Regions from separate parts of the Streptomyces sp. NPDC047000 genome, predicted to be linked through region 1. Evidence: predicted binding sites of a transcription regulator. Region 1 holds the regulator's gene; each other region holds the start of a gene.
What was found. The regulator HrcA, encoded in region 1, represses chaperone genes, less so after heat shock. The targets are predictions, from matches to a motif close to TTNGCACTCNGNNNNNCNGAGTGCNAA.

Region 2: a site for HrcA is predicted at 2,984-3,010, ahead of groES (co-chaperone GroES). Genes of this name have one in related genera too.
Region 3: a site for HrcA is predicted at 1,576-1,602, ahead of groL (chaperonin GroEL). Genes of this name have one in related genera too.

The regions. Positions count from the first base shown of each region.
Region 1 covers NZ_JBEYWE010000038.1:11,327-15,414, reverse strand. Annotated here, with positions in the region: gene dnaJ (molecular chaperone DnaJ) at 1-906, opposite strand, end outside; gene hrcA (heat-inducible transcriptional repressor HrcA) at 907-1,926, opposite strand; gene ABZ862_RS35090 (MBL fold metallo-hydrolase) at 2,108-2,848, shown strand; gene ABZ862_RS35085 (DUF3097 domain-containing protein) at 2,883-3,701, shown strand; gene ABZ862_RS35080 (Uma2 family endonuclease) at 3,673-4,088, opposite strand, start outside.
Region 2 covers NZ_JBEYWE010000002.1:134,949-139,036, reverse strand. Annotated here, with positions in the region: gene ABZ862_RS04035 (ester cyclase) at 1-486, shown strand, start outside; gene groL (chaperonin GroEL) at 736-2,361, opposite strand; gene groES (co-chaperone GroES) at 2,531-2,839, opposite strand; gene ABZ862_RS04020 (polysaccharide deacetylase family protein) at 3,211-4,083, opposite strand; gene ABZ862_RS04015 (polysaccharide deacetylase family protein) at 4,080-4,088, opposite strand, start outside.
Region 3 covers NZ_JBEYWE010000011.1:211,130-215,217, forward strand. Annotated here, with positions in the region: gene groL (chaperonin GroEL) at 1-1,413, opposite strand, end outside; gene ABZ862_RS19815 (cold-shock protein) at 1,861-2,064, opposite strand; gene ABZ862_RS19820 (MoaD/ThiS family protein) at 2,525-2,800, opposite strand; gene thrC (threonine synthase) at 2,797-4,080, opposite strand.

The DNA.
Region 1 (4,088 bases):
CTGGGTGCCCGGACGGATGTCCACCTCTTCGAGGCCGTCCAGGGTCTCCAGCGGGACCTTGGTGCCGAGGGACGCGGCGGTCATCGGGATGGTCACCGTGCAGTGCAGGTCGTCGCCGCGCCGCTGGAAGGTGGGGTGCGGGAGTTCGTGGATCTCCACGTACAGGTCGCCCGCGGGGCCGCCGCCGGGACCGACCTCGCCCTCACCGGCCAGCTGGATGCGGGTGCCGTTGTCGACACCGGCCGGGATCTTGACGGTCAGGGTGCGCCGGGAGCGGACCCTGCCGTCGCCCGCGCACTCCGGGCACGGCGTCGGGACGACGGTGCCGAAGCCCTGGCACTGGGGGCAGGGGCGGGAGGTCATGACCTGGCCGAGGAAGGACCGGGTCACCTGGGACACCTCGCCGCGGCCGCGGCACATGTCGCAGGTCTGCGCGGCGGTGCCGGGCGCGGCGCCCTCGCCGTTGCAGGTCCCGCAGACGACGGCCGTGTCGACCTGGATGTCCTTGGTGGTGCCGAAGGCGGCCTCGTCCAGCTCGACCTCGAGCCGGATCATCGCGTCCTGGCCGCGCCGGGTGCGCGAGCGCGGGCCGCGCTGCGACGCCGTGCCGAAGAACGCGTCCATGATGTCGGAGAAGTTGCCGAAGCCGCCCGCGCCGAAGCCGCCGGCCGCGCCGGCGCCGCCCGACTGCGAGAGCGGGTCGCCGCCGAGGTCGTAGACCTGCTTCTTCTGTGGGTCGGAGAGCACCTCGTAGGCGGCGTTGATCTCCTTGAACCGCTCCTGGGTCTTCGGGTCCGGATTGACGTCCGGGTGCAGCTCGCGTGCGAGCCGCCTGAAGGCCTTCTTGATCTCGTCCTGAGACGCGTCGCGGCGTACGCCGAGTACGGCGTAGTAGTCCGTGGCCACTTACGACTCCGCCAGGATCTGTCCGACGTACCGTGCCACTGCGCGTACCGCTCCCATCGTTCCCGGGTAATCCATGCGGGTCGGTCCGACCACGCCGAGCTTGGCGACTGCCTCGCCGCCCGAACCGTAGCCGACCGAGACCACGGACGTGGAGTTGAGTCCCTCGTAGGCGTTCTCATGACCGATGCGTACGGTCATGCCCGAATCCCCCGTCTCGCCCAGGAGTTTGAGGAGGACGACCTGTTCCTCCAGGGCCTCCAGGACGGGCCGGATGGTGAGGGGGAAGTCATGTCCGAAGCGGGTCATCAGATTGGCGGTGCCGCCGATCATGAGCCGCTCCTCGTTCTCCTCGACGAGTGTCTCCAGGAGAGTGGAGAGCACCGTCGAAACGGTACCGCGATCCTCGGCGTCGAACGCGTCCGGCAGGTCCTCGACGAGCAGCGGCACGTCGGTGAAGCGCCGTCCGGCGACCCGGCTGTTGAGCCGGGCGCGCAGATCCGCCAGCGAGGTCTCGCCGAACGGCGCCGGGCAGTCGACCATCCGCTGCTCGACCCGGCCGGTGTCCGTGATCAGCACCAGCATCACGCGCGCGGGCGCGAGCGCCAGCAGTTCGACGTGCCGCACGGTGGAGCGGACCAGGGACGGGTACTGCACGACGGCGACCTGCCGGGTCAGCTGCGCGAGCAGCCGTACCGTGCGGGCCACCACGTCGTCGAGGTCGACGGCGCCGTCGAGGAAGTTCTGGATCGCGCGCCGCTCCGGGGGCGTCATCGGCTTGACGCCGGCGAGTTTGTCGACGAACAGCCGGTAGCCCTTGTCGGTGGGGATGCGCCCGGCACTGGTGTGCGGCTGGGCGATGTACCCCTCGTCCTCGAGAGCGGCCATGTCGTTGCGGACGGTGGCCGGGGAGACACCGAGGTTGTGCCGCTCGGTGAGCGCCTTGGAACCGACCGGTTCCTCGGTGCCGACGTAGTCCTGGACGATGGCGCGCAGTACCTGGAGCCTGCGTTCACTCAGCATCGCGCCCTCCTCCGGCCTCTCGTCACAACGGTGCCCGGGTGGTACCCCGGTATCCGGCCTGGCACTCTGCGCGCGCGAGTGCCAGCGCTCCCCGGCCAGTGTACGGCGGTGGGGTACCACCCCGGCAAGGCACGGGCCGCCGGACGCCCCACGAGAGCACTGTCACAGTTAGCGTCCCCGCATGACCGTGACTTGGGAAGAGCTCGGGTGGCAGCGGCTGGCGTCCGGGGTGGGGCGGTGCCGTCTGCCCCGGTGGGACTGCACCGCGGGCCTCGTCGTCGGCCGTGACGCGGCCCTGGTGATCGACGCGGGGGCGGACCTCGGGGAGGGCGCGCGGCTGCGGACGGGGGCGGAGGCGCTCGCGGGGTGCCGTGTGACCCATCTCGCTCTCACCCACCCCCACTTCGACCATGTCTTCGGGGCGGCGGCGTTCGCCGGGGCGGAGGTGTTCGGGGCGGTCGGCATCGACGCGGCGCTCACGCCCCGGCGGGCGCGGGAGGAACTGCGCGCGGACGCCGTGCGCAACGGGCTGGACCCCGCCGGGGCGGACGAGGCGGCCGACGTGCTGACCGTGCCCCGCCACCATGTCTCCGGCGAGTGGACCCTGGACCTGGGCGGCGGCCGTCAGGTGCTGCTGGCGAACGTGGGCCCCGGTCACACCGCCCACGATCTCGCCGTCCTGGTGCCCGGCCGGTCGCCCGGCGATCCGGAGGTGGTGTTCTGCGGCGACCTCGTCGAGGAGTCCGGCGAACCGCAGGCGGGCCCGGACGCCGTACCGTCCCGCTGGCCGGACGCCCTGGACCGGCTGCTCGCCCTCGGCGGCCCGGACGCCCGTTACGTGCCGGGGCACGGCGCGGCGGTGGACGCGGCGTTCGTCCGGGCGCAGCGGGACGCCCTGGCGGCCCGTTTCGGCGTGTCGTGAGACCTGCCCCGCGACTTCTCCTATCGTCATCCGAATGCGCCCGTACTCACCGGACCTGACCCCGCCGTGGAAGAAGCAGCGGCCCGTGCCGGAGGTTCCGGCGGAGCCCGGACTGGTCGTGGAGGAGCCCGGCACCGGCTTCTGCGGCGCGGTGACCGGCTGCGAGGCGGGCACGGTGACGCTGGAGGACCGCTTCGGCAAGCACCGGGTGTTCCCGCTGCGGCCGGGCGGTTTCCTCCTGGAGGGGAAGCCGGTGACCCTCGTACGGCCTCCGCGGGGGGCTCCCGCGCGCCCCGCCCGTACCGCCTCCGGTTCGGTGGCCGTCCCCGGCGCCCGCGCCCGGGTGGCCCGCGCCGGACGCATCTACGTCGAGGGGCGGCACGACGCGGAGCTGGTCGAGCGGGTGTGGGGCGACGACCTGCGCGTCGAGGGGGTGGTCGTGGAGTACCTGGAGGGTGTGGACGACCTGCCCGCCGTCGTGGCCGGGTTCGCGCCGGGCCCCGACGCCCGTCTCGGCGTCCTGGTGGACCACCTGGTGCCGGGCACCAAGGAGTGGCGTGTCGCCGAGTCGGTGACGGGCGAGCACGCGCTGGTGGTGGGCCACCCGTACATCGACGTGTGGGAGGCCGTGAAGCCGTCCGCCGTGGGCATCGCCGCCTGGCCCCGGATCCCGCACGGCCAGGACTGGAAGACCGGCGTGTGCCGCGCCCTCGGCTGGCCGGAGAACACCGGCGCCGCCTGGCAGCACATCCTGTCCCGGGTGCGCTCCTACAAGGACCTGGAACCGGAACTCCTGGGCCGGGTGGAGGAACTGATCGACTTCGTCACGGCAACGGCCAGCGGTGCGGCTTGACATCGGGCAACGTCCCGAAGCCGCTGGTGTCGAGGACGACACCGAGAGCGTCCAGGGGCAGCGGGTCGCCGAACTTCGTCTTCTCCTGCCCCTTGTAGTCGGCCCGCTCGCCCTCGCCGACGGGGTTCGTCAGCAGGACGCACTGGGCCATGATCGGGTCGACGATGAGATAGACGGGCACCCCGCCCGCGGCGTAGATGGACCGCTTGACGCCGTAGTCGCGGTCGACGCTGGTCTTGGAGACGACCTCGACGACCATCGTGACCAGTCGGGACGGCAGCAGACGCCCTGAGGCGGGAAGCGCCCCAGGTGCCGCCACCACGAGGTCGGGAACGGGTTCGCTGGCTTCGTTGACGATGTCGAGGTCCTGGGTCTGGAGCCGGGTCC
Region 2 (4,088 bases), on a different contig from region 1:
CGCGAGATGGTCGCCCTGTGCGACGAGATGCCGACGTTCACCGACCTGGACGTGGTCCGTGACGAGCAGCTCCTCGCCGCCACCGCGCGCAAGGTCTTCGAGACGATGTCCGCACCGGGCGAACTGCCCCCGCTGAACGACCTGTTCGCCGAGGACGTCCACGACCACGCCTTCGTCGGCGAGCAGGACACCATCGGGCTGGACGCCGTCCGGCGCGACATCGAGATGTGGCGCAGCGCCTTCGACTTCACGTTCACCATCGAGGACCAGATCACCGAGGGCGACCTGGTGTGCAGCCGCGGGACCTGGACCGGCACCCACCGGGGCGACTTCCTCGGCATCGCGGCCACGGGCCGGCAGGCCACCATCACCGGCACGATCGTCTTCCGCTGCGGACCGGACGGCAAGATCGCCGAGAGCTGGTGGCAGTACGACCGCCTCGGCCTGATGTCCCAGCTCGGCGCCCTGGACACCCTGGGCACCTGACCCCGCACCCCACCCGCCTCACCCCACCGGACCCGCGAGGGGCAGCCCCCGTTCCCGCACCGCGGGAGCGGGGGTTTCCGCACCGATCGACCACGCACGGCCTTCCGCACGAACACGGCCCGTTCGCCGGTGCACTCGAACTCCTCGACCGCCACGGCCCGGTGTGCGCGGCGCGTGACGTGCCGGAGGCCCGGCGCCCCGTGTGGACAGGGGTGCCGGGCCTCCGGTGCGGTGCTTGAAGCGGCGTGCCTAGTGGGAGTGGCCGTGGCCGCCGGCCGCGGGGGCCGCCGGCTCCTCTTCCTTCTTCTCGACGACCAGGGTCTCGGTCGTCAGGAGGAGGGAGGCGATGGAGGCCGCGTTCTCCAGGGCGGAGCGGGTGACCTTCACCGGGTCGATGACGCCGGCCTTGACCAGGTCGCCGTACTCGCCGGTGGCGGCGTTGAAGCCCTGGCCCTTCTCCAGCTCGGCGACCTTGGAGGTGATGACGTAGCCCTCCAGGCCCGCGTTCTCCGCGATCCAGCGCAGCGGCTCCACGGCGGCGCGGCGGACGACCGCGACACCGGTGGCCTCGTCGCCGGTCTTGTCGAGGTTGCCCTCCAGGACCTTCACCGCGTGGACGAGCGCCGAGCCACCGCCGGAGACGATGCCCTCCTCGACCGCGGCACGGGTCGCCGAGATGGCGTCCTCCAGGCGGTGCTTCTTCTCCTTCAGCTCCACCTCGGTGGCGGCGCCGACCTTGATCACGCACACGCCGCCGGCCAGCTTCGCGAGGCGCTCCTGGAGCTTCTCGCGGTCCCAGTCGGAGTCGGTGTTCTCGATCTCGGCCTTGATCTGCGCGATGCGGCCCTGCACGTCCTCGGAGTTGCCGGCACCGTCGACGATCGTCGTGTCGTCCTTGGTGATCGTGACGCGGCGGGCGGTGCCCAGCACGTCGACGCCGACCTGGTCGAGCTTGAGGCCGACCTCCTCGGAGATCACCGTCGCGCCGGTCAGCGTCGCCATGTCCTGCAGCATCGCCTTGCGGCGGTCGCCGAAGCCGGGGGCCTTGACCGCGACCGCGTTGAACGTGCCGCGGATCTTGTTGACGACGAGGGTGGACAGCGCCTCGCCCTCCACGTCCTCGGCGATGATCAGCAGCGGCTTCGAGGAGTTGGTCTGGATGACCTTCTCCAGCAGCGGCAGCAGGTCCGCGATCGAGCCGATCTTGCCCTGGTGGATCAGGATGTACGGCTCGTCGAGGACGGCCTCCATGCGCTCCTGGTCCGTGACGAAGTACGGGGACAGGTAGCCCTTGTCGAAGGCCATGCCCTCGGTGAAGTCCAGCTCCAGACCGAAGGTGTTGGACTCCTCGACGGTGATGACACCGTCCTTGCCGACCTTGTCCATCGCCTCGGCGATCAGCTCGCCGACCTGCTGGTCCTGCGCCGACAGCGCGGCCACGGCGGCGATGTCCGACTTCTCGTCGATCGGGCGCGCGGAGGCCAGCAGCTCGTCCGACACGGCCTTGACCGCGGCGTCGATGCCCTTCTTCAGGGAGGCCGGGGAGGCACCGGCGGCGACGTTGCGCAGCCCCTCGCGCACCAGCGCCTGGGCGAGCACGGTGGCGGTGGTGGTGCCGTCACCCGCGATGTCGTTGGTCTTGGTCGCCACCTCCTTCACCAGCTGGGCGCCGAGGTTCTCGTACGGGTCGTCGAGCTCGACCTCGCGGGCGATGGTGACGCCGTCGTTGGTGATGGTGGGCGCGCCGAACTTCTTGTCGATGACGACGTTGCGGCCCTTGGGGCCGATCGTCACCTTGACCGTGTCGGCCAGCTTGTTGACGCCGCGCTCGAGGGCGCGACGGGCGTCCTCGTCGAACTTCAGGATCTTCGCCATGACAGCGGGAGCCCTCTCGGAGATCTAGGGAGTGAAAACGGCGCTGCGCCCCGGCGCCCGTGTACAGGTGGTCCCGGGGGCCTGGGCGCAGCGTCTGATGTCTGGCATCAGTGGCGGCAGAACCCGGCCGGCGAAACCGCCGGTGTGGTGCTGCCTGTCACGAAGTGACTTACTTCTCGATGATCGCGAGCACGTCGCGAGCCGAGAGGACGAGGTACTCCTCGCCGTTGTACTTCACCTCGGTGCCGCCGTACTTGCTGTACAGAACGACGTCGCCGACCTTGACGTCGAGCGGCAGACGCTCGCCGTTCTCGAACCGGCCCGGGCCCACGGCGAGGACGGCGCCCTCCTGGGGCTTCTCCTTCGCGGTGTCCGGGATGACCAGGCCAGAAGCCGTGGTCTGCTCGGCGTCCAGCGGCTGGACCACGATGCGGTCCTCGAGCGGCTTGATGGCAACCTTGGAGCTGGTGGTCGTCACGATCCGACCTCCCCCTTCGGAGATCACGGGGTTAACTGTCTGAGGTGGCGACCAGGTGGATCCGTCGTCGCGGGTGCCGGACCTGCCCGTCGCGTTGTTGGCACTCTCATCTGCCGAGTGCCAGAGCCGAGACTATGACCGCGATTAGCACTCGGTCAAGCGGAGTGCCAGTTGTCTGCGACGCGTCGGCCGGATCGGGAGCCTCGCCGGCGGTTCTTCCTCGGCACCCCTGGCTGCGGTGGGCCTTGCCGGAGGGGGCTGCGTCCCAGCCCCCTCCGGCTCTGAACGGGCCTTGTCCTCGAGCGCCGGACGGGCTGGACGGCGCGGGCCCCGTCTCAAGGGGTGACCTGACGGCCACATCGCACCGCGCCCTACAGGTAGTCCTCCAGGCGGGCCGCCGTCAGGCCGTTCTGCTGCATCGTCCGCAGGAGGCGCGTCGTTCTCGTGCTCAGGCTCGGGCCGGTCGGCCGCTCCGGGCCGAGCCGGACGATGTCTCCGGGACAAAGGCGCCGGTCCCCGTGGGCGTAGGTCAGGGTGCCGGTCGCCATGGAGGCCCGCCACAGGATCAGGGCGCCGACCCCGCAGTCGGCCGCGGCGTGCAGGGTCGTCGTGTCGTACGTGCCGCGGGGCGGGCGGAGGAAGCGGGCGTGGATGTCGAAACGGGCGCGGAGTCCGTCCTGCTGGCCGCAGATCCGGGCGCGCTGGACGGCGTACGGCAGGCCGCGCAGGGATCCGCGGCCGGACGTCCGGTTCTGTACGGCGGCTCCCGCCGCGCGCAGCCTCGCGAACTCGGTGCGGGCCGGTGCGGTGGCCGCGGAAGGCGCGGTGGCGGAGGCCGTCACGAACAGGGTGACCGGCAGGCGCAGGTCGCGGACCAGGCCGGCGAAGCGGGAATCCCGGCGGGTGCCGGAGGGGGCGTAGTCGTAGGTCAGGAACACCACGCGGTCGCGGGTGCGGATGCGGTCCAGCACGGGCGGCAGGCCGGGGCCCACCGTACGGGCGGGGGGTGCCGCCGACGGCTTCGGGGGCCGGCGCAGCGGGGCGGGCAGGCCCCAGCGGCGGTACGGCGGCAGGGTCTCCTCGGACGCGGTCACGGTGCGGGCGGCGGGCTCCACCCGCTGCGCCGCCTTCATGCCCAGGCGCTCGATGGGGTCCACGGACTGGGCGCAGCCGGTGAGCAGGGGGGCGGGGAGGAGCAGGGCGGGGAGGAGAACGGCCGCCGTCAGGGGTCGGCGGGCGGTCACAGGTA
Region 3 (4,088 bases), on a different contig from region 1:
CGGGGTCAGGTTGCGGACCTTCTCCACCACGACGCCGCCCTCGAGGCCGGCGTTGACGGCGATCTGCTTCAGCGGGGCCTCGAGCGCGAGCTTCACGGCCTGGGCGCCGGTCGCCTCGTCACCCTCGAGGTCGAGCTTCTCGAAGACCGAGGAGGCCTGGATGAGCGCCACGCCGCCACCGGCGACGATGCCCTCCTCGACCGCGGCCTTCGCGTTGCGGACGGCGTCCTCGATGCGGTGCTTGCGCTCCTTGAGCTCCACCTCGGTGGCGGCACCGGCCTTGATGACCGCGACACCGCCGGCGAGCTTCGCCAGGCGCTCCTGGAGCTTCTCCCGGTCGTAGTCCGAGTCGCTGTTCTCGATCTCGGCGCGGATCTGGTTGACGCGGCCCTGCACCTGATCGGAGGAGCCGGCACCGTCGACGATGGTGGTCTCGTCCTTGGTGATGACGACCTTGCGGGCCTTGCCGAGCAGGTCGAGGGTCGTGTTCTCGAGCTTGAGACCGACCTCCTCGGAGATGACCTCGCCGCCGGTGAGGATGGCGATGTCGTTCAGCATCGCCTTGCGGCGGTCGCCGAAGCCGGGGGCCTTGACCGCGACGGACTTGAAGGTGCCGCGGATCTTGTTGACGACCAGGGTCGACAGGGCCTCGCCCTCGACGTCCTCGGCGATGATCAGCAGCGGCTTGCCCGACTGCATGACCTTCTCCAGCAGCGGGAGCAGGTCCTTGACCGAGGAGATCTTGGAGTTGGCGATCAGGATGTACGGGTCGTCGAGGACGGCCTCCATACGCTCCATGTCGGTGGCGAAGTACGCCGAGATGTAGCCCTTGTCGAAGCGCATGCCCTCGGTGAGCTCGAGCTCGAGCCCGAAGGTCTGCGACTCCTCGACGGTGATGACGCCTTCCTTGCCGACCTTGTCCATGGCCTCGGCGATCAGCTCGCCGATCTGGGTGTCGGCGGCGGAGATGGAGGCCGTGGAGGCGATCTGCTCCTTGGTCTCGACGTCCTTGGCCTGCTCCAGCAGGGCGGCGGAGACGGCCTCGACGGCCTTCTCGATACCGCGCTTGAGGGCCATCGGGTTGGCGCCGGCGGCTACGTTGCGCAGGCCCTCCTTGACCAGGGCCTGGGCGAGCACGGTCGCCGTGGTCGTACCGTCACCGGCGACGTCGTCCGTCTTCTTGGCGACTTCCTTGACCAGCTCGGCGCCGATCTTCTCGTACGGGTCCTCGAGCTCGATCTCCTTGGCGATGGACACACCGTCGTTGGTGATCGTGGGGGCGCCCCACTTCTTCTCGAGGACGACGTTGCGGCCCTTGGGGCCGAGCGTCACCTTGACGGCGTCCGCGAGCTGGTTCATGCCGCGCTCGAGGCCGCGCCGCGCCTCCTCGTCGAACGCGATGATCTTGGCCATGTGAAGTGGTCCCTCCAGGACTGGGGGTGATTCCTTCGGACCGCGCCCGCGCCCGCGACGGACGGCTCGCCGGCCTGTGGTTCCTTGCCCCACGCGGCCTGCGGGCCTCACCGACCCGGTCCTTCGTTGTCACTCTCACCTTCAGAGTGCTAACGCCAATGATTAGCACTCGGCCCTGCCGAGTGCAAGCGCCTTGGGGGAGGGTCGGTCGCGGCTCAGCCACCGGCGAACGCCCGGCGGGCCGCCCCGGGACGGTCCTCGGACCATCCTCAGACCATCTCCGGTCCGCCCTCGAACCGCCCCGGACCACCCCCGGACAACCCTCGGGCCACCCCCGGACAGCCCTCGACCCGCGCCCCGGACCGCACCGGCCCGTGCCCCCGGCGGCACGAAGGGCCCGCACCCAGGAGGGTGCGGGCCCTTCGCAGAAAAACAGGCGGAAGACGTTCAGGCGGTGAGGCGGACCATATCGGCCTGCGGGCCTTTCTGGCCCTGCGAGATCTCGAACTCGACGCGCTGACCCTCTTCCAGGGTGCGGTAGCCGTCCATCTGGATCGCGCTGTAGTGGACGAAGACGTCCGCACCACCGTCGACCGCGATGAAGCCGTACCCCTTCTCCGCGTTGAACCACTTGACGGTGCCCTGAGCCATGCCTAACTCCCCTATTACTGGCCCTTGCACAGATCCACACCTCGCGGATCCGGGTCAGACCTCACCCCCCATGGATTGGGGGCGTGCGCCGGAACGCGTCGACCGCGGCCGAATGTATCTGCCCAACTGCCCTGTGCAACAGGTCAACTGGACGAGAAATCTGGGCATGACCGGTCGGGAATCTCCCGAGAATTCGCCCGAATTCAGGGCAAGTCGGGCCCCATAAATGGCGCATAAGGCTTAAAAGGCTCGCACACTTTGGCTGTTTCTTGCCGTTCGCCCAGCGGGCCGCGAGGGCCTCCGCTCCGAAGATCAGGAGCGCGTTCCCCAACTCTACCGCGTCTAACCCAACTGAATTGCCTCCTCCGTTTCTCTCACGGAGGAGGCAATCGGGTGAACGGTGCGTGAGCGGCGTTACCGTAGGTAACGCGTACGGCTCGGCGCGGGACGCTCCGGGGGCTCAGCCGCCCGCGACGGCGGGGATGATCGACACGCCCGCCCCGTCCGGCGTCACGGTCTCCAGGCCCTGCTCGAAACGGACGTCGTCGTCGTTGACGTACACGTTCACGAACCGGCGCAGCTTGCCCTGGTCGTCCAGGACGCGGGCGGCGATGCCGGTGTGGTTCTTCTCCAGGTCGGTGATGACCTCGGCGAGGGTCGCGCCCTCGGCCGGCACCTCGGCCCGGCCACCGGTGTAGGTGCGCAGGATGGTGGGGATGCGGACGGTGACGCTCATGCGAGGTTCGCCTCTCGGAAGGAGTCCAGGGTGGGCCGGATGGTGGCGGTCAGGCCGGTCCCGGCCACCGCGTCGAGGGTCTTGAGGCCGTCGCCCGTGTTGAGGACGACCGTGGTGAGCGCGGGGTCGAGGACGCCGTCGTCGATCAGCTTCTTCGTCACGCCCACCGTCACCCCGCCCGCCGTCTCGGCGAAGATCCCCTCGGTACGCGCCAGCAGCCTGATCGCCTCGACGACCTCGGCGTCCGTCACGTCCTCCACGGCACCGCCGGTGCGGCGCGCGATGTCGAGGACGTAGGGGCCGTCGGCCGGGTTGCCGATGGCCAGCGACTTGGCGATGGTGTTCGGCTTCTGCGGCCGTACGACGTCGTGCCCCGCCTTGAACGCGGTGGACACCGGCGAGCAGCCCTCGGCCTGCGCACCGAAGATCTTGTACGGCCGGTCCTCGACCAGACCCAGCTCGATCAGCTCCCGCAGGCCCTTGTCGACCTTGGTGAGCTGCGAGCCGGACGCGATCGGCACCACGATCTGGTCGGGCAGCCGCCAGCCGAGCTGCTCGCAGACCTCGTACGCGAGGGTCTTGGAGCCCTCCGCGTAGTACGGCCGCAGGTTGACGTTGACGAAGCCCCAGCTCTCGCCCGCCGGGTCGCCGATCAGCTCGGAGCAGAAGCGGTTCACGTCGTCGTAGGTGCCCTCGATGCCGACGAGGTCGCCGCCGTAGACCGCGGCCATGACGACCTTGCCCTGCTCCAGGTCGTGCGGGATGAACACGCACGAGCGCAGTCCCGCGCGGGCCGCGGCCGCGCCCACCGCGCCGGCCAGGTTGCCGGTGGAGGAGCAGGAGAGCGTGGTGAAGCCGAAGGCGCGGGCGGCCTCCAGCGCCTGGGCGACGACGCGGTCCTTGAAGGAGTGCGTCGGGTTGCCGGAGTCGTCCTTCACGTACAGCCCGCCGGTCACACCGAGTTCCCGGGCGAGCCGGTCGGCCTTGACGAGTTTCGTCCAGCCGGGGTTGATGTTCGGCTTGTCGGCGACGTCCGCGGGGACGGGCAGCAGCGGCGCGTAACGCCAGATGTTCGCGGGTCCCGCCTCGATCCGCTTACGGAGCTCCTCGGCGTCGTAGGACGAGAAGTCGTAGGCGATCTCCAGCGGGCCGAAACACTCCTCGCAGGCGAAGAGCGGGCCGAGCGGGACGCGGTGACCGCATTCGCGGCAGCTCAGGGCGGCGGCGGGGCCGAGGTCGACGCCGGATTCCGTGGTACCAGCAACTGTCTGCGCAGCCATGTGAGGCG